Linked DNA regions of Marinoscillum sp. 108. The protein of the gene in region 1 interacts with the protein of each later gene in a pairwise test. Links are inferred from orthologs where the notes say so. Each region holds a gene or a part of one and is shown on either strand. Other genes may lie near its edges.

Region 1 (8,775 bases):
TCGGTCTGCGCATCATCACCAAGCTGAAATACATGGGTGCCAATCTCCTCAAAGCCCATTTTCTCATAAAAACTAAGCGCTTCAGGGTTTTTCTCCCATACTCCCAACCACAGATAGTCGAGTCCTTTTGCCTGTGCCTGTGCTTTGGCATGTTGGATCATTTTCCTGCCAACACCTCGTCCTTTTTGGTCAGTGCTCACATAGATTCGCTCTATTTCTGCACTTTCGGGGTAGTCAGGTTCAGTTTGAGCTTCTGCGTAGTTGATTTTGTAATACCCAATCATTTCTTCATTCAGCTGGCATTTGTAGAATACTGAGTTTTGATTGAGGAGTTCATCTTTGAAGGACCTGGGATCAAAAGCCTCCTTGATGTAGTGCTGAATATTTTCTGTTGAATTCCGGTGGGCGTAGGTAAGAAGAAAATTCTCTTTGGCGAAGGCTAGCAACTCTTGATGATCTTCTTGTCCGGCTTTTACGATCTCCAGATGCATTGATTGAATTTTTTGAAAGCAAAAATAAGGAAGATTTAAACAGTGCCTGTCCGGTGCGGGAAATGAAAAGGACTAGTTTTGCCCAATGGGGCAATCACTTGCGGATTTTTTAGGGATGGATCAATCAACTTTTCAATGGGTATTATTGCCGCTGTTGATTTTCCTGTCCAGAATCATGGACGTGTCCATCAACACCATTCGGATCATCTTTATGCTTCAAAGCAAAAAGGCCATCTCTACCTTCCTGGGCTTTTTCGAATCGCTGATCTGGATATTGGCGATTAGTCAGATTTTTCAGAATATCACCAGCTGGCCTACCTACCTGGCATATGCTTCAGGGTTCGCATCCGGGATTTTTGTGGGGATGATCATTGAAGAAAAACTGGCCATAGGCAGAGTGGTGGTGCGGGTGATCACCCGACAGCCAGCCATGGAGCTCATTGAATATTTCCGGGAAAATTCGTTCAGGTTTTCAAGCGTGGATGCTACCTCAGAGGAGGGCGCAGTGAATATCATCTTCACGGTGATCAAAAGAGAAGCGCTCCCGAAAACCATCAAGGTGATTAAAACTTATAACCCCAAGGCTTTTTACACAGTGGAGGGTGTCAAAAAAGTGAGTGATGATGAAATCCTGGATGAGCGCAGTTTCACCACCAGACGCATATTCAGGCGCTAAAGATCACCACGAAACGGTCTCAAATCTCCCGATCAGAGTCTCTTTTTCATACAGTGCCTTAAACTGTTCGCAGAGCCGGTCATATTCTGCTTTGTTCTCAGCTATGTGGCCTTCGTATGAGGCTCTGGAGATCCACTTGTCAGTGAGTATGTAATGTCCGGTTTCTATGTTTTTGGCCAGGTCCTGCCCCAGGAAGTCGTCGCACGGTTCAAAAAATTTGAACCAGGCTCCATTTTGAGCATACTCTTTTTCAAATTCGGCGGCCGTTTCCGGTTTGCATTCATAGCTCCAGATCAACTGATATATCTTCATGGGTAAAGGGTTTGTCTAAAGCTAATTTTTTTTTCAACCAACGTCAATTCCATTTGGATTTTTTGCAGGAGAAATGTTATTAAATCATTAGAGCGTTCGTCATGCAATCCTACATTTCCTCCAAACGACCATCTGCATGTTTAGCAAAACGTCCTCGCTCACGCGGATGAACATGATCATTTTTGGGCCATGGCCATCCACCAAATTGCGTGCGCTGATAGTCCTGAAGGGCTTGTCTGATCTCATCTTGATTGTTCATTACAAAAGGACCGTACTTAGCCACGGGTTCTCCGATGGGCTTGCCCTGGAGCATTAGTATTCTGGTTTCCGATGTGCCACTTTTGAGTGTGACGGTTTCTGAGGGATTCAGCTCGATGCACTGATGGGATTGCAAGACCTCATCGTTTATCGTCAGGGGTTCTCCCTGGTAAAAATAGATGGAGCGATTGACACCTGCACTTGCCTTGGGTAATTCCCATTCGGCATTGGCATCCATTTTTATGGTCCAGATGGCTACTTCGTGGGCGGGATCAGCTGCCCATGAGTCGGGTGCAGGAGCAGGGGCTTTCACCTCCCCAATGTTTCCGGCCACCACGGTGACGGAGGTTTTTCCATCATCCGATTTGTACATCGGAATTTTCTCGTTCCAGAGCATGGCAAAGTGAGGTTCCACAAACTTGCTCTTTGAGGGCAGGTTAAGCCAAATCTGAAAGAGGAGCAGAGGGTTTTCTTCGTCTTGCTTGAGCAAAGGAAACATTTCGCAGTGATTCACACCTTTTCCGGCAGTCATCCACTGCACATCTCCATTGCCAAACCGGCCTGCAGCACCCAGCGAATCAGAGTGATCTACCAGCCCTTTGGGTACGACAGTCACAGTTTCAAATCCGCGATGTGGGTGCTGTGGAAATCCAGGCACCGTATCGCCGTGGTACATTCTCCACGCATTGGAAGTGTCAAAATCCTGACCGAGATTACGACCTGCAAGCGATGCATCTGGGCCCATTTGAGCATTCCCTTTTGGGTAATCATCTTTGTGGTATACACAAAAAAGGAAGGGATCCTGAGTTTCCCATGGGAAGCCAAGTGGCTTTATATTTTTGATGGCTTTGTTCATCGTTTTGTAAAATTTAGATTAGAACTGTGAAGAGCGGATTTTGGTTTCAATCAAACAGTCCGGAGCTCAGGTATCTTTCTCCTATGTCGCATACAATGAAAACAATCAACCCATGATCGATTTCTTCAGCTACCTGCAATGCGGCAGTGAGTGCTCCACCGCTGCTCATCCCTGAGAGGATGGCTTCTTCTCTTGCCAGCCTTCTGGCCATGTTTCTGGCGGCCGTTTCGCTCACATCGATCACTCTGTCTACTCGTTTAGGGTCAAAGATTTTAGGAAGAAATTCTGGTGACCATCGCCTGATGCCTGGGATAGAGGAGCCTTCGGTGGGTTGTGTTCCCACGATCTGTATGTCGGGGTTTTGTTCTTTCAAGTATCGGGAAACCCCCATAATGGTGCCCGTGGTGCCCATGGCGGAGACAAAATGGGTCACCTGACCTTCGGTGTCTCTCCAGATTTCCGGGCCTGTGGTTTTGTAATGCATGCCGTAGTTGTCCGGATTGGCAAACTGATTGAGCATGAAATAACCCTCTTTGGTGGCTTTTTCTTCCGCCAGCTCCCTTGAGTATTCTATGGTTCGTTCGGCAGGGGTGAGAATCACCTCCGCACCATAGGCCCTCATAGCCTGAATGCGCTCCACCGTGCTGTTTTCAGGCATCAGCAGGGTCATGTGTAGTCCTGCCGACTGTGCAATCATGGCCAGCGCAATACCGGTATTGCCACTGGTGGCTTCTATCAGTCGGTCGCCCTTTTTGATGTCACCCCGTTTGAGGGCTTCGCTGATCATACCAAAAGCCGCCCGGTCTTTGACACTACCGCCCGGATTTTGACCTTCCAGCTTACCGAAGATTTTCACTCCGGGTTTTTGATTGATTTTGGTAATCTCCACCAGGGGAGTATTTCCTATCAGGTCTAGTAAATTCATGGATCAGGCTTGCTTTACGATGATGAGGTCTGGTTTGGATTCATTGTCTTCATGCATCAGGGCCTGATAATACACTCTCGAATTGGCCGGGATGCTCTTGGTGAGCCATACGTTTCCACCGATAATGGAGTGTTTGCCTATGCGCGTTTTTCCTCCCAAAATGGTAGCACCCGCATAGATGACCACATGGTCCTCAATGGTAGGGTGACGTTTTACTTTAGCGTCTTTTTTATCCACACTGAGTGCTCCCAGAGTTACTCCCTGGTAGATTTTTACGTGCTTGCCGATCACGGTCGTTTCCCCGATTACTATCCCGGTGCCATGGTCAATGCAAAAGTGCTCACCAATGATGGCATTGGGGTGTATGTCTATTCCGGTTTTGCTGTGGGCATGCTCCGTGATGATCCTCGGGATATTTTTTACCCCCAGGAGCGCCAGCTCATGAGCCAGGCGGTAGGAGGCAATGGCATAAAAGCCAGGATAGGAGCGAATGATCTCTGAGTGATCAGAAGCAGCAGGGTCGCCTTGAAACATCGCTTCGATATCCAGCGCCAGCCGATCATAGAGTACCGGAAGACTGGTGAAGAAAGCCTCAATGATTTCCTGTTTGTTGTCTCCGGACAATGATATGTTATTGGTGAGAATACTCTTGAGTTTGGTTTGAAGCTGTTCGAGAATCTGTCCTACCTGCTCTTCAGATTTGGCTGGGTGGCTGGAAAAATCAGGAAACAATACACCGAGCAAATCATTGAAAAATCCAATGATGGATGATGTGGCCGGGATTTTAGTGTATTCCTGATGTGAGTGAAAAATCTTATGGATGAAATTTTGGTCCATCATGTGTCTTTGATTACATAATTAAAACTCGAACGTGGGGTGATGGATTAATGTTTATTTCAAAAAGTCGTGCAGCGCACATTTCCGGGGTTTTCAGATTTTATCGATTGTTATACAAGGATAAAATTTCCTGATCAATTTCCGGTTCTATTTTCAACCATTCTGTTGATTTTTCCTTGTCCCACCGATAAAGCCAGCTGATGCCCCATTTGCCCAAATAGTAATCCTTGCGCTGGTAGGCCTCATCTTGCAATACTTCTTTCAATGAGGTAAACTCATATCCACGCTGCTTTAGTTCCTGATAGAGGATGCCCATATAGTCGGCATTGATGGCATTGGCATGGCACAGATAAACGTGGGCAATGTTTCTTCCTATCACTTCTTTAGCCACTTCTTCCATGAAGTCAAACATCCGAAGGGTGTGGGCTACATAGGCGGCGCCTGTTCTTTGCATGAGGGAGGTGTCTCCGGCCCTGAGCGCATCCACATATGCTGTATTGAATATGTAGTCTGAACCATCCACGGTCACCGGAGCTATTTCATAAGCCCTAGCACTTAGAAAAGCTTCGAAGGAGGCCTTGGTGGTACTGTCCGGGCCGGTATGAAGGTATGGATGCCGGAAGTATCTCAGGGTTTGTCCACGTTCTTCCATGAGCGCCTTTGTGACCTCCTCACCTTTGATCACATCATTTTGATATTCCTCCAGAGGGGTTCTGGAGAGCGAAGGATGACTATAGGTATGATTGCCGAGCTCGAGGCCCGCATCCAGCCAGGACTTCAAAATGTTTATTCTGGTGACTGTTTCACCAGTGACATCAAGTTTCTTTTCATTGACAAAGCCTACTGCCGGGACACCAAACGTTGCGCAATCAGCGATGATTTGTCTATTAACCGCTATGGTATGCTCCAGAGAAATATAGGGCCCATTGAGGACCAGGTCATCATAGGTGATGGCTACCTGTTTTTGAGCTGCCACCTGGAAGAAGCCCAGGGCGGCAAGCAGAAGGGCTAACGCTTGTTTCATGAGTTAAAGCTAGCGACAAAAAATAAAGCAGGGCCAGAAAGCAATTCTATACTTCCAGGCCCTGCTTCTGTCACTTGACTTATTCGTATTTCAGGTTCTCGGCAGGATTACTACTGGCGGCCCGCAGCGCATGGTATCCGGTGGTGACCACCGTGATGGCTGAGATGATAATGAGCACCAGTATATAGAGCAGGTAATTCATCTCTACGTGGTATTCGAAGGTGTCCAGCCATTCACCCATGAAGTAGTAAGCAAACCCAAAGGCCGGTAAGGCTCCCAATGCAACAAGGATGATGAAATCCTTAACCAGCAGGGTCACCAGACCAGAAACATTGGCACCCAGCACTTTTCTGATACTGATTTCCTTGGTGCGCTGCTCCGCAATGAAAGAAGCAAGGCCCAGGAGCCCCAGGCAGGCGATGAAAATCATCATCACCGAAAAACCAAGGAACAGGCGTCCTCTGAGCTGGTCAGTTTCATACTGCTCCATGAAGTCTTCATCCAAAAAGCTGTATTCAAAGGGCATATTAGGAAATACCTCATTCCAGATAGTCTCTATGCTGCGAATGGAAGCGTTTAAGTCGCCACCTACTTTTATCAGCACATTGGAGTTGTTCAGGCTCGGAATAAAGAGAAGCGCTTCAATGGGGTCGTACAGAGATCTTTGGTGGAAGTCTTTGACCACTCCCACGACCTTGTGAAATTTGGTGCTGTCCCGGTCAAACTGAAACTTTTTTCCGATAGGGTCTGACCACCCCATGCGGGCCACCATGGCTTCGTTGATCATTACCGCTGAAGCAGTGTCTGTGGGATAATTGGAGGAGATGTTTCTACCGGCAGCTAGATCAATCCCTAATACCGGCAAGTAGTCATAATCGATTCCGTAAGAATCGACACCATACTGTTCCATTGTGCCATCGTTGGTCTCCACGCTCATGACATTTTTACCAAATCCACGTCCGGGGGAAGTGGTGGAGGTAGTAGCTCCCTTGATGTTGGGGTTTTCCAGTAGTTTGTTTTTGAGTACTGGCCATTTCTCACGGGCAGGATCATTGTCCAGTACCAATCTCAGTACCTGGTCTTTGTCGAATCCCAGGTCTTTGTGTCGGAGATACTGCATCTGATCGTAGATAATGAGTGTGCCCACCAGCATGAAAATGGAAATAGCAAACTGAATGCCCACGAGGATACTTCTGAGTACTTTGTTGCCTGCGCGGCCTCCCTTTCCTTTGAGTACCACAATGGGCTTGAAGGCTGAAAGATAAAATGCCGGGTAGCTACCACTGAGCACACCTGTGATGAGAAACATGATGCCAATGGCTAGAAGTACACCCGGGGCTAGCAAATTGCCAATGCTGAGGTTGGTTTGCAGCTGATTGTTCAGCAAGGGTACGAGAATTAGTAGGAGCAGCAGGCTGAGAAAAAGCGCGAAGACTGTGAGCAGAATGGACTCAGTCATAAACTGCCGGATGAGCATGCCGCGCTGAGCACCCATTACCTTTCGGATACCGACTTCCAGTGCGCGTTTCATAGACCTGGCCGTGGAGAGGTTCATGTAGTTGATGCTGGCGATGAGGATCAGGAAGATGGCTACTGCCCCGAAAATGTAGATGTATTTGATATTGCCGAGGGGCTCGGGCTCTCCCTGAAAAGTGGAGTAGAGGTGAATGTCGGCAATATTTATCAACTCGTATCGAATTTTGATACCGAACTGATCAAAGATGACGGCCACATACTTTTCTATGATGTCATTGAGTTTGGCCTCTACTGCAGCAGGGTCGGCTCCTTCGTTGAGTAATACATAGGTGTATATCCCAAATCCGCCCCAGTTTTGAGAATTGTTTCGATCTGCGGTGCTTGCCGAAATCATGGCATTAGGCCGAATGTGGGAATTTTTGGGTACATCAGCGAATACCCCGGTAATCTCCAGACTGTTGCGATCTGTTTTGAGCAGTTGTCCTATGGGGTTTTCTCCCTTAAAGATTTTATCGGCCATGCTCTGGCTGATCACTATGGAGTTGGGGCCCTCCAGTGCAGTTTGAGGGTCTCCGGAGGTCAGATTAAAGTCAAAAACATTGAAGACCGTACTGTCCACCATGAAAATGTTTTCTTCATAGTAGCTGATATCGTTTTTCGAAAATCGGGTGCGTCCGTTTCCGATAAACCTCACATATTGTTCCACTTCGGAAAATTCACTTTTCACAGTTCTACCCAATGGAAGTTGGGTCACTGCCCATCTGAAGGCATTATCTGGCTCCTTGATGTCTGAAGAAATCCGGTAGATGCGATCAGCTTTGGTATGTTGCTGATCGAAACTGACCTCATGGTAGAGGTAGAGTACAATGAGAAGGCTGGACACAATACCGATGGTGAGGCCCAGAATGTTAAGAGCGGCGTAGCCCGGTTGCCTCAGTAAATGTCGGAGGGTGATTTTTAGGTAGTTCTTGATCATGACCTTTAGGTTTGGTTGAGTTAACTGAGAGTACCGACCTAAGGATGCGGAAGTTACATGAGTGGCAGTGTCTTTAGCTTTTTTTAACAAAACAGGGCACATTGTGGATAAGACTGTGCAAAAGCCGGGTATAACCAGGGTATAAGCCTATGGAAAACTGGTGGAAAACATTGATAATCAAAACTTTGTGATTGTAAATATTGATGCTACCTTAGAATTACCAAACGAGGGATAGGAAGCTGAAACGTCAGTTTCTTGGCCAGTAGGGCAAAAGTTAGGTGAACGCTAAGGCATCGCTTAGCGTGGCTCGAAGGTCAATTTTGAAGAAAATTTCGGGGTTTCCCTGGAATAAACTTTAGAGGGCATCCGAACAGTAGTTTGGCATTTGATAGGGGCTACGGTGCCTATGAAATGAGAAGGGTAGGTTTCGCAAGAGGCCTGCCCTTTTTGTTTGACTACTCAACTTTCTTCATTCGCCACGGGCGAAAAATGGATTTCCTGTCTTACCTTTCTTCCTGATCATGTGAAAGAGCAAATAGCTCCTTATTTTGGAGTATGTCTGCTCTTGAAACCCTTCAAATTATCAAAGTCATGAGAAAACTTATTTTCACTGTCATAACCTGCCTGAGTGTATTGGTTGTACAGGGTCAGCAGGATTCCATTTTTCAGGCCATGAAGCTCTTTGGGCTGGATTTTACTCAGGAGGAAGTGGATTCACTGCGTGGAGGGTTGGAGGATAACCTTTCGGATTTTCGAAAAATTCGCATGCAACCTCTACCCAACGACCTCCCATATTCGCTGGTGTTCGTGCCCCCTGTAAACCTCGATTATATTTCATCTGAACAGTTGGAGGTGGATTTTCAGCAACCTGGCCAAGTGGAGATGCCCGCCAAAATAGAGGAGTTGGCGTTCTACTCGGTGGCCGAACTTTCAGTGCTACTGCA
Region 2 (8,822 bases), on another replicon or contig:
TGATGTAGTGTTTGATAACAGTAACCTTACCTATAAGTGGCTGAAAAAGCACATTCCTGACAACTCAGAATTGTCGATTTATGAAATCATCAGAAAGGGTACCTATGCGGAGTATGGCCATAAGGAATACATGCCACATTACACCCAGGAAAAGATGTCTGACAGGCAGCTGGAGCATCTGCGTGCCTTTATAGAGCACCCCGAAGATGCCAAGTAGATGCTACTGTAGCGCTATCCTCAGGGTATCGCCACTGCCCAAAAAGACCTTTGCATCGTCAAAGGAGGGTGGCCCAAAGGTACCCCGGGCGTTATTGGAGAATCCATAGCGTTCCGTTGGGATGCCAAAAAAGTTTTTATTGAGCTTGCCATCTTCATTCACATCATGCATGACCGCAAGAGCATATTCCCCTTCGGGTAAATCTATCATGAAAGTCAGGGTACCGCTCTCTCTTACTTGAATGACATAACCCTGGGTCATCTGGGACTCATCCAGATAATTCTCGCGTGTGTTGTATGCGGCGATGAGCAAATTCCCGATGGGCTTTTTAATACCACTTATTTCCAACTTCACCTCATTGGGTGTGAGCAACAAAAGGACAATGAGGAGTATGTTGATCATGAAAGGGCTATTTATAAAAAAGCCTGACTTGATCTTTCAAGTCAGGCTTTAATATATTCAAACCTGCAACTCTACGCTGCAGCTTTCTTTTCTGTTTTTTCCAATTTCACGGTTTTTTGCTTCGCTACCTGGATGACTCCCACAGCGTTCAGCACTTTGATCACCTGATAGGTAGGATCAATCTCATGCCATCTCACGCCACCAAAGTTTGGTCTTGAGCCATGCTTGTGGTGATTGTTGTGATAACTCTCGCCCATCATCAGGAAGTCTAAAGGCAGGAAGTTTTTGGAAGTATCTCCCACTTCAAAGTTTCTGTATCCGTAGATGTGTGCAAACCAGTTGATAATGGCTCCGTGGATAGGAGACAACAACCACTGCGCTGGCAACAACAACCACAACCACCATACATCGGCATAAAACCAATATACCATGAAGTATGAAGTGGCCCAGAATAATCTGGAAACCCATGAGCGAGCGAATTTATCAAATGCATGCCACTGCGGCACACCCTCTGTAAATCGCTTGTCTACGTCTACTTTTTTATTAGTAATGTCTGAATAGATGCTTTTGGTCTTCCACATCATCTTAAAGATGGTCTCATCGTACTTCGGTGAGTGTGGGTCATTTTCCGTATCTGCAAAAGCGTGGTGCATTCTGTGCATCACACCATACCCATAAGGACTCAGGTAATTGGAGCCCTGAAATAACCAGGTCAATACGAAGAATACTTTCTCCATGAAAGGACTCATAGTAAACGCTTTGTGCGCTGCGTATCTATGCAGGAAAAACGTTTGAAAGAATAGCGACAAATACCAGTGCGCTATGAAAAAGGTGATAATTACTGCCATTTAATTTGTTTTACTTCTGTTTTGTGAAGGGGTTCTTTCCCTCAGTCATTAGTAAAGACAAAGTCGTGGCTGGTTTGTGACAGAAATCCGAAAAATATTTTCGAAATTATTTTATTTCCTTTTGCTCATCATTCAGATGATTGATCAAATCATCGAAATTTCCATCAGAACAGGCTTTTTGAAAAGCAGAAAAGTATTTTTCAGAGTCGAAAGAATAGGTGAATTTGTCAGTCTCCCGGGCTAGTTTTTCCTTAGCACGGCACACCATCTGGCGACAATGATCCTTCTTCTTATTGAATATCTGCTGTAGCTCATCGTACTCAAAATCGAAACCCTCTCTGAGCAGGTACAATCCACGCTCCAAAGGCCCCAATTTTTTATGCAGCACGCTCAGCATGGCATCCAGCTCCTGCCTAAAGTCCAGGCTGGAGAAGTCTATTTTCTCAAAAAGTTCTGGCAGTTTCACTGATTCTAGGTACTCCTTTTTCTTTTGCTTCAGGCTATTGAGATGATTGAGGCAGTTATTGGTCACCGAGCGAATCAGATAGGCCTTGGTATTCTCTATTTTCTTAGGATCCACCGCCAGATACTTCAAAAAAGCATCCTGCACCATGTCCTCCGCATCGTGCATGCAGCCCAGCATTTTGAATGCAATAGATTGCAGCAGGGGTTGGTATAACGTGATGTTGGCTGAGTGGGTCATGGTATATTTAAAGTGCAAAGTTAACTAAGAAGTGTGAAAACTAAAGCCGGAAGGGCATTACCACAAAATATATTTGAAGATTTGCAATTCGCATAGATTTTAGAGCGTGTTAGAGATACTTTATCAAGATGATCACCTGGTCGGGATCAACAAACCTCCCGGGTTATTGGTTCACAGATCGCCCATAGCCAAAGATGCTGAAGAGTTTGCGGTGCAGCTGCTCCGTGATCAGCTGGAAATGCACGTGTATCCGGCCCACAGGCTGGACAGAAAGACCTCCGGGGTATTGCTCTTTGCTTTGGAAAAAGACATTCACCGCGCCCTGAACCTCCAGTTTGCCGAAAAGACCGTGAGCAAAACCTACTATGCCATCGTACGCGGATTCATCCCGGATGCAGGCACCATAGACTATCCACTGAAGCGGGAAGATGGCAAGGAGCAAGAGGCCGTGACTCATTTTGAATGTGTAGCGAAAGCCGAACTGGATGTTCCTTTTGGCAAACATGCCACCTCGCGCTATTCGCTTGTGAAAGTGAAACCTGAAACCGGCCGAATGCATCAAATCAGGAAACACTTTGCGCACATCCTCCACCCCATTATCGGCGATCGACCACATGGGTGTAACAAGCAGAACAAACTTTTCAAAGAAAAATGGGATCTGATGGAAATGATGTTGCATGCTCATGAACTCACATTTATCCACCCGCAGAGCAGTTTACCTGTCACCATCAAGGCCGGCTTTCCAGACGAATTTCGCCGAATGATGATGCTTATGGAGTTTGAGATTCCCAGTGCATAAAACGATTCGGGGAAGATCCTGAAATTGACTTATGGGTTTCTCCCCGACATTGCCATAAATTCTCTAATATTGAAGAAAAAACATCAAGATGATCAAATGCCTGGCTATTGATGACGATCCGCTTTTCCTGAAAATGCTCATGGTGCTGTTCAATGACATCAAGTCTGCAGAACTAATTGCCACCTACAACAATCCGGTAGAGGGTATGATGGCCACTGTGAAATCCAAACCAGATGTACTGCTGCTCGATTTGGAAATGCCCTATCTGGATGGATTTGAAGCACTGGAAACCCTGGATGTACCACCAAAGGTCATTGTGATCTCAGGACACCTGAACGAACCACGGAATACCGTGATTCCTATCAGCCGGTACATCAGCAAATCTGAGGTACAATCGGCTGTGATGCTGGAGGCAGCGATCAAAGAAGTGATGGGTGTATAAACTCCTCTTAACAAAAAAATCCCTCATCATTATCAGATGAGGGACTGCAAGCAAAGAGTTAGTATTTATTTTATAATAACCTAAAGGTAGAAAATCCTTTAGTGATTCAAAAATGAATGCCTGCCTATTCGCTAATGGCCATCAACAGATCACTCTGAGTGACAATGTGCACCACATTCTGATGGTCCCTTACCAGCAACGCTTTATTCTCTTTCTGAATCAATGAGGACAGCACATCGATGGTATTGTCCATCCCCACAAATTGGAACGGAGAATCCATAATGTCGCTGACCGGCTGATTTTTGATGTCCGGGTTTTGCAATAGACTCTTGAGGACATGGGTATCATTCAGACTGCCCACAAACTCATCGCCATCCACCACCGGCACCTGATCTATCCCGTATTGGTTCATGGTGAGAATGGCTTCTCCCACTTTCAGGTTTTTATCGATGGTCTTCAGGCCAGAACTTCCGTTACGGCTGCTGATGATATCCTTGGCCGTAGCAAACTTCCTGGTCTCCAGAAAACCATGATCCTTCATCCAGTTGTCGTTGTAAACCTTGCCCAGGTAACGTGTGCCATGGTCAGGCAACAGAATGACCATCACATCATCTTCTTTCAAGTGATCTCTGGCAAACTCCAGTGCTCCATGCACTGCAGAACCACAAGACCAGCCACAAAACAGGCCCTCTTCTCTGGCCAGCCTTCTGGCCATCACTGCTCCATCCTTATCTGTCACTTTCACGATGTGATCGATCATATCAAAATCCACATTCTTTGGCAGGATGTCCTCGCCAATCCCTTCGGTGAGATAAGGGTAGATTTCTTTTTCATCAAAAATGCCGGTCTCCTTATATTTCTTAAAAACCGAACCATAAGAATCAATGGCAACCGACACTACCTCCTTTTTCTGCTCTTTCAGGTATTTGGAAGTCCCGCAAATGGTTCCTCCGGTGCCCATTCCAGCTGCATAGTGGGTAATTTTTCCATCCGTGTCATTCCATATTTCAGGCCCGGTAGACTCGTAGTGCGCAAGTGTATTGGAGGGGTTGTCGTACTGATTGGGGTAAATCGAGTTCGGAATGTCCTCATTGAGTTTTTTGGCGACGGAGTAATATGACCTGGGATCATCCGGTGAGACGTTGGTGGGGCAAACGATCACCTCCGCGCCCACAGCCCGTAGGATGTCCATTTTTTCCTGCGACTGTTTATCAGCCAAGGTGAAAATACATTTGTAGCCTTTGGCCTGAGCCACCAGTGCCAGTCCCATCCCTGTATTGCCCGAAGTACCCTCGATGATGGTGCCACCAGGCTTTAGCTGCCCTGATTTCTCTGCATCCTCAATCATCTTGAGCGCAATCCTGTCTTTTACAGAATTGCCCGGATTAAAATATTCTACCTTCACCAGTATAGTCCCTTTGATGCCCTTATTCACCCGGTTGAGCTTCACAAGGGGCGTGTTCCCAATGGTTTCTATCAGCGTATTGTAGTATCGCATGTGTGTCTGTTGTTTATTTTGCGCAAATTTATGGAATAAGGAAACGCGCAGCCTGAAGTAAAAGATTCTTTTTCAAGAACTTTCAATCAAAACTGTCGTATGCTGGTTAATTCATATAGATATGACGAATAAAAAGGAACCCGTTCTCTCTGGAGAACTCAATGTACAACTCAGACACTTGCAACTCTCTGACTATCCCGAGCTGCGCGAAATCATGGAACTCGCCTATAAGGGGATCGATGAGCCCTATTGGGAAAGAATGGACATCAAGCGGTTGCTCAAGATTTTCCCGGAAGGGCAGCTCTGCGTAGAGGTAGATGGCAAAATGGTGGCTGCAGCGCTGGCCATCATAGTGGATTATAAGAAATTTGGTGACAACCATACTTATAAGCAAATCGTGGGCAATGACTCCTTCAGCACGCATGACGATGCTGGAAATGTGCTGTATGGGATAGACGTATTTGTGCATCCCGACTACCGCGGGCTCAGGCTGGGCCGTAGACTATATGATAGCCGAAAGGAGCTTTGCGAAAACCTGAACCTCAAGTCCATAGTAGCTGGCGGCCGCATCCCCAACTATGAGAAGTATGCCAAGGACATGACGCCCCGTCAATACATAGACGCGGTGAAGAACCGTGAAATCAATGACCCGATCTTGAACTTTCAGATTGGGAACGACTTTCACGTGAAGAAGATTCTCAAAAACTACCTGCCCGGAGATAGTAAATCCAAAGACTATGCTACCCTGCTGGAGTGGAACAATATCTATTACGCCGAGACGGAAAAGCTCATCAACGCTCCCAGAACCTACGTGCGTGTAGGTCTGGTGCAGTGGCAAATGCGTCCTTTCAAAGACCTGGAGTCACTCGTGGAGCAGATGGAGTACTTCATTGATGCGTTTGGCGATTACCAGTCAGATTTCATCCTTTTCCCGGAGCTCTTCAATGCTCCACTCATGGCGGAGTTTAACCACCTGGGAGAGCCGGAAGCCATCAGAGGTCTGGCCAAGTATACCCACGCTTTGCGCGAAAAGTTTACCGAGTTTGCCATCTCTTACAATGTGAACATCATCACAGGCTCCATGCCGGAGATAGAGAATGAAAAACTCTACAATGTCTCTTATCTCTGCCGACGTGATGGCTCATGGGACAGCTACAAGAAAATTCACATCACACCCTCAGAGCAAAACTCCTGGGGAATGACAGGCGGTGACAAAGTAAAGGTCTTCGATACAGATGCCGGAAAAATCGGAATCACCATTTGCTACGATTCGGAGTTTCCGGAAATCTCCAGGTTATATGCGGAGCAAGGCATGCAAATCCTGTTTGTACCCTTCCTTACAGACACACAGAATGGATACAACAGGGTGCGCTACTGTGCACAGGCCCGGGCGATAGAAAATGAGTGTTATGTGGCCATCGCGGGATGCGTGGGTAATTTGCCCAAGGTGAACAACATGGACATCCAATATGCCCAAAGTGCCATCTTCACTCCCTCTGACTTTGCGTTCCCCACCAATGCCATCAAGGCTGAAGCTACGCCAAACACCGAGATGACGGTGATTGGGGATCTGGATTTGGAGCTGCTCAAGGAGCTCCACGAGTTTGGCAGTGTAAGAAACCTAAAGGACAGAAGGCTTGATCTTTACAATATCAAACTCAAAAAGTAGGGAGAGCAAATACCTCATAAATGGTATTGTGATTGGCCCAGCTTTTGCCGACCTTAGTAAAACGATTGAGTAGCGTACATACTTCATCAATCCTCTTCAGATTACGCACCTTTTTGGTGCGTAATTTTTTTGTCTACCACAGGTGATGTACCTCCGGTCGGATGTATTCATCATAGATGTCTTTCACAGCTGTCATCTGCTCATCATCCAACGCTGGCAAATCACCCACCTTCAAATTGGAGATCACTTGCTCGGGTCTGCTGGCACCGGGTATCACCGTGCTCACTTCCGGAAATTGTAAAATCCACTTCAGGGCATATTGATACAGGGCCTCCTGCCCAAAAACAGACTTTAACTTACTGACCGCCTGAAGTCCCTGATCTAATGGCACGCCTGAAAAGGTCTCGCCCTTATCAAATACTTCACCATTTCTATTGAAAGCCCGGTGATCGTTTTTGTCAAACTCCCGATCGGCAGACATCTTGCCACTCAGCAGCCCACTGGCCAGCGGCACCCTGGCTATGATGCCAATATTGCGCTCACTCAATAGCTTAAAACAATCCTCGGCTGGCTTCTGGCGAAACATATTGAAGATGATCTGAACACTCTCCACCACATCGTAATCTGCAGCCATCCTCGCTTCCTTCACTTTCTCCACACTCACTCCAAAATGCCGCACCCGGCCTGAAGCCTTGATCTTCTCCAACCTGGCAAACACGTCATCAAATTGATAAACGGGTGTAGGAGGACAGTGAAGCTGCACCAGGTCCAGGTATTGAAGCCCGGTATTTTTCAATGCCTCGTCCACGAAAGCCTCCATGGCTTCTGGTGTATAAGCATCCGCCACGTGTGGGTTCAGCCTTCGGCCAATTTTGGTGGCTATGATCAGCTTATCCCGGTTTTCCTTGACAAACCCTGCCACGGCACGTTCGCTTTGCTGGTCATCATACACATCCGCAGTATCCAGAAAATTCACCCCGTTTTCTACAGCAGTGCTGATGATTCGTTCGGCAGCTTTTTCATCAAACTCACCACCCCAGCCACCTCCTACCTGCCAGGTGCCCAGTGAGATTTCTGAAATTTTGAGACCTGTTTTTCCTAAAATTCGATATTGCATGGGCCTTTGGTTTTAACGTATTGAATGAATAACTCCGAAAATTGTTCGTCGGCAATTTCTACCCTCCCTTCGAAAAATGAAAGTCTTGCGGGTTAAAGATTTCGGGGTTCAGGGATAGTTTACCTATTTTTAGCCTGCACCAACAATCCCTCATCCTCATGACCAAACGACTCGCCGTATTTTGTGGTTCCAGTACCGGAAAAAACATCAGCTATTCCCAGGCAGCCAGCGCCGTGGGTAAGCTTATGAGTGAGCAAGGAATAGGGGTGGTCTATGGAGGTGGTAAAATAGGCCTGATGGGAGTGGTGGCCGATGCTGCCCTGGCCCATGGTGGAGAAGTGATCGGGGTGATCCCCGAAAAGTTGATGACCAGGGAAGTAGGACATACGGGGCTTACAGAACTGCGCGTAGTAGCCACCATGCATGAGCGCAAGGCCATCATGGCAGAGCTATCAGATGGTTTTATCGCTCTCCCTGGTGGCATTGGCACCATCGAAGAAATCATAGAGGTATTCACCTGGCACCAGATCGGGTATCACAACAAGCGCTGTGGCTTCCTCAATACCGATGGCTACTATGATAAGCTGTTCGGCTTTATTGATCACATGGTGGAAGAAGGATTCCTGTCCGCCAAACAACGCAATGAACTCACCATCTCGGAAGACCCGGAGGAGCTGATCAGGTTAATGATCAAATAAAAGCCAAATGTTTCTCACGGTCCATATTCCCACATACCCCATCAATCAGCTCGTAGAAAGCATCACCTACTATTCTAACTATTCGGTGGAGCACTTTGCCGAGAGACTCTTGCCTGATGGACATGCGGACTTTATTGTGAACCTGACAGAGGCGCCCAAACATACCTTTGACAATACCACCCTCAAAGTCAATGATACATTCAAAAAAGGATGGCTCTCCGGGGCAAGAAAAAAATTACTGTCCATAGATGCCGGTGGCCAAAATGACAGCATGATGATCGTTCGCCTCAAATTCGGGGCCGCCTACAACATCTTCAAGATTCCACAGGAGGAACTCACCGATAAGGTCTATGAAGCAGATCTGATCCTTGGAAGCCCTTTTGAGGACCTTCGTACAAAAATCCTGGAAGCGCACTTTGTGGAGACCAA

Evidence for each region.
Region 2: the proteins of GV030_RS07420 (region 1) and GV030_RS19245 interact in binary tests that used the Escherichia coli proteins (3 or more experiments, as listed by UniProt). The link is inferred for Marinoscillum sp. 108 from one-to-one orthologs.

Annotation. Positions count from the first base shown.
Region 1 is NZ_LR734808.1:1,792,940-1,801,714, reverse strand. What follows is about bases 2,441-5,312. They hold GV030_RS07420 (serine O-acetyltransferase), read right to left. Parts: upstream 4,359-5,312; coding sequence 3,522-4,358; downstream 2,441-3,521. Other genes in these bases: GV030_RS07415 (polysaccharide deacetylase family protein), read right to left, coding at 4,456-5,312; cysM (cysteine synthase CysM), read right to left, coding at 2,640-3,518; GV030_RS07430 (pirin family protein), read right to left, coding at 2,441-2,593. In the rest of the region: GV030_RS07445 (GNAT family N-acetyltransferase), read right to left, coding at 1-491; GV030_RS07440 (DUF2179 domain-containing protein), read left to right, coding at 577-1,167; GV030_RS07435 (hypothetical protein), read right to left, coding at 1,171-1,479; more of GV030_RS07430, read right to left, coding at 1,589-2,440; more of GV030_RS07415, read right to left, coding at 5,313-5,379; GV030_RS07410 (ABC transporter permease), read right to left, coding at 5,459-7,831; GV030_RS07405 (amidase), read left to right, coding at 8,423-8,775.
Region 2 is NZ_LR734817.1:418,918-427,739, forward strand. The notes cover bases 2,723-5,641. They hold GV030_RS19245 (cystathionine beta-synthase), read right to left. Parts: upstream 4,910-5,641; coding sequence 3,536-4,909; downstream 2,723-3,535. Other genes in these bases: GV030_RS19235 (pseudouridine synthase), read left to right, coding at 2,723-2,969; GV030_RS19240 (LytTR family DNA-binding domain-containing protein), read left to right, coding at 3,058-3,411; GV030_RS19250 (bifunctional GNAT family N-acetyltransferase/carbon-nitrogen hydrolase family protein), read left to right, coding at 5,031-5,641. Also shown: GV030_RS19215 (cytochrome c), read left to right, coding at 1-217; GV030_RS19220 (DUF2141 domain-containing protein), read right to left, coding at 221-619; GV030_RS19225 (acyl-CoA desaturase), read right to left, coding at 691-1,467; GV030_RS19230 (sigma-70 family RNA polymerase sigma factor), read right to left, coding at 1,574-2,170; more of GV030_RS19235, read left to right, coding at 2,277-2,722; more of GV030_RS19250, read left to right, coding at 5,642-6,578; GV030_RS19255 (aldo/keto reductase), read right to left, coding at 6,712-7,695; GV030_RS19260 (TIGR00730 family Rossman fold protein), read left to right, coding at 7,854-8,393; GV030_RS19265 (AraC family transcriptional regulator), read left to right, coding at 8,401-8,822.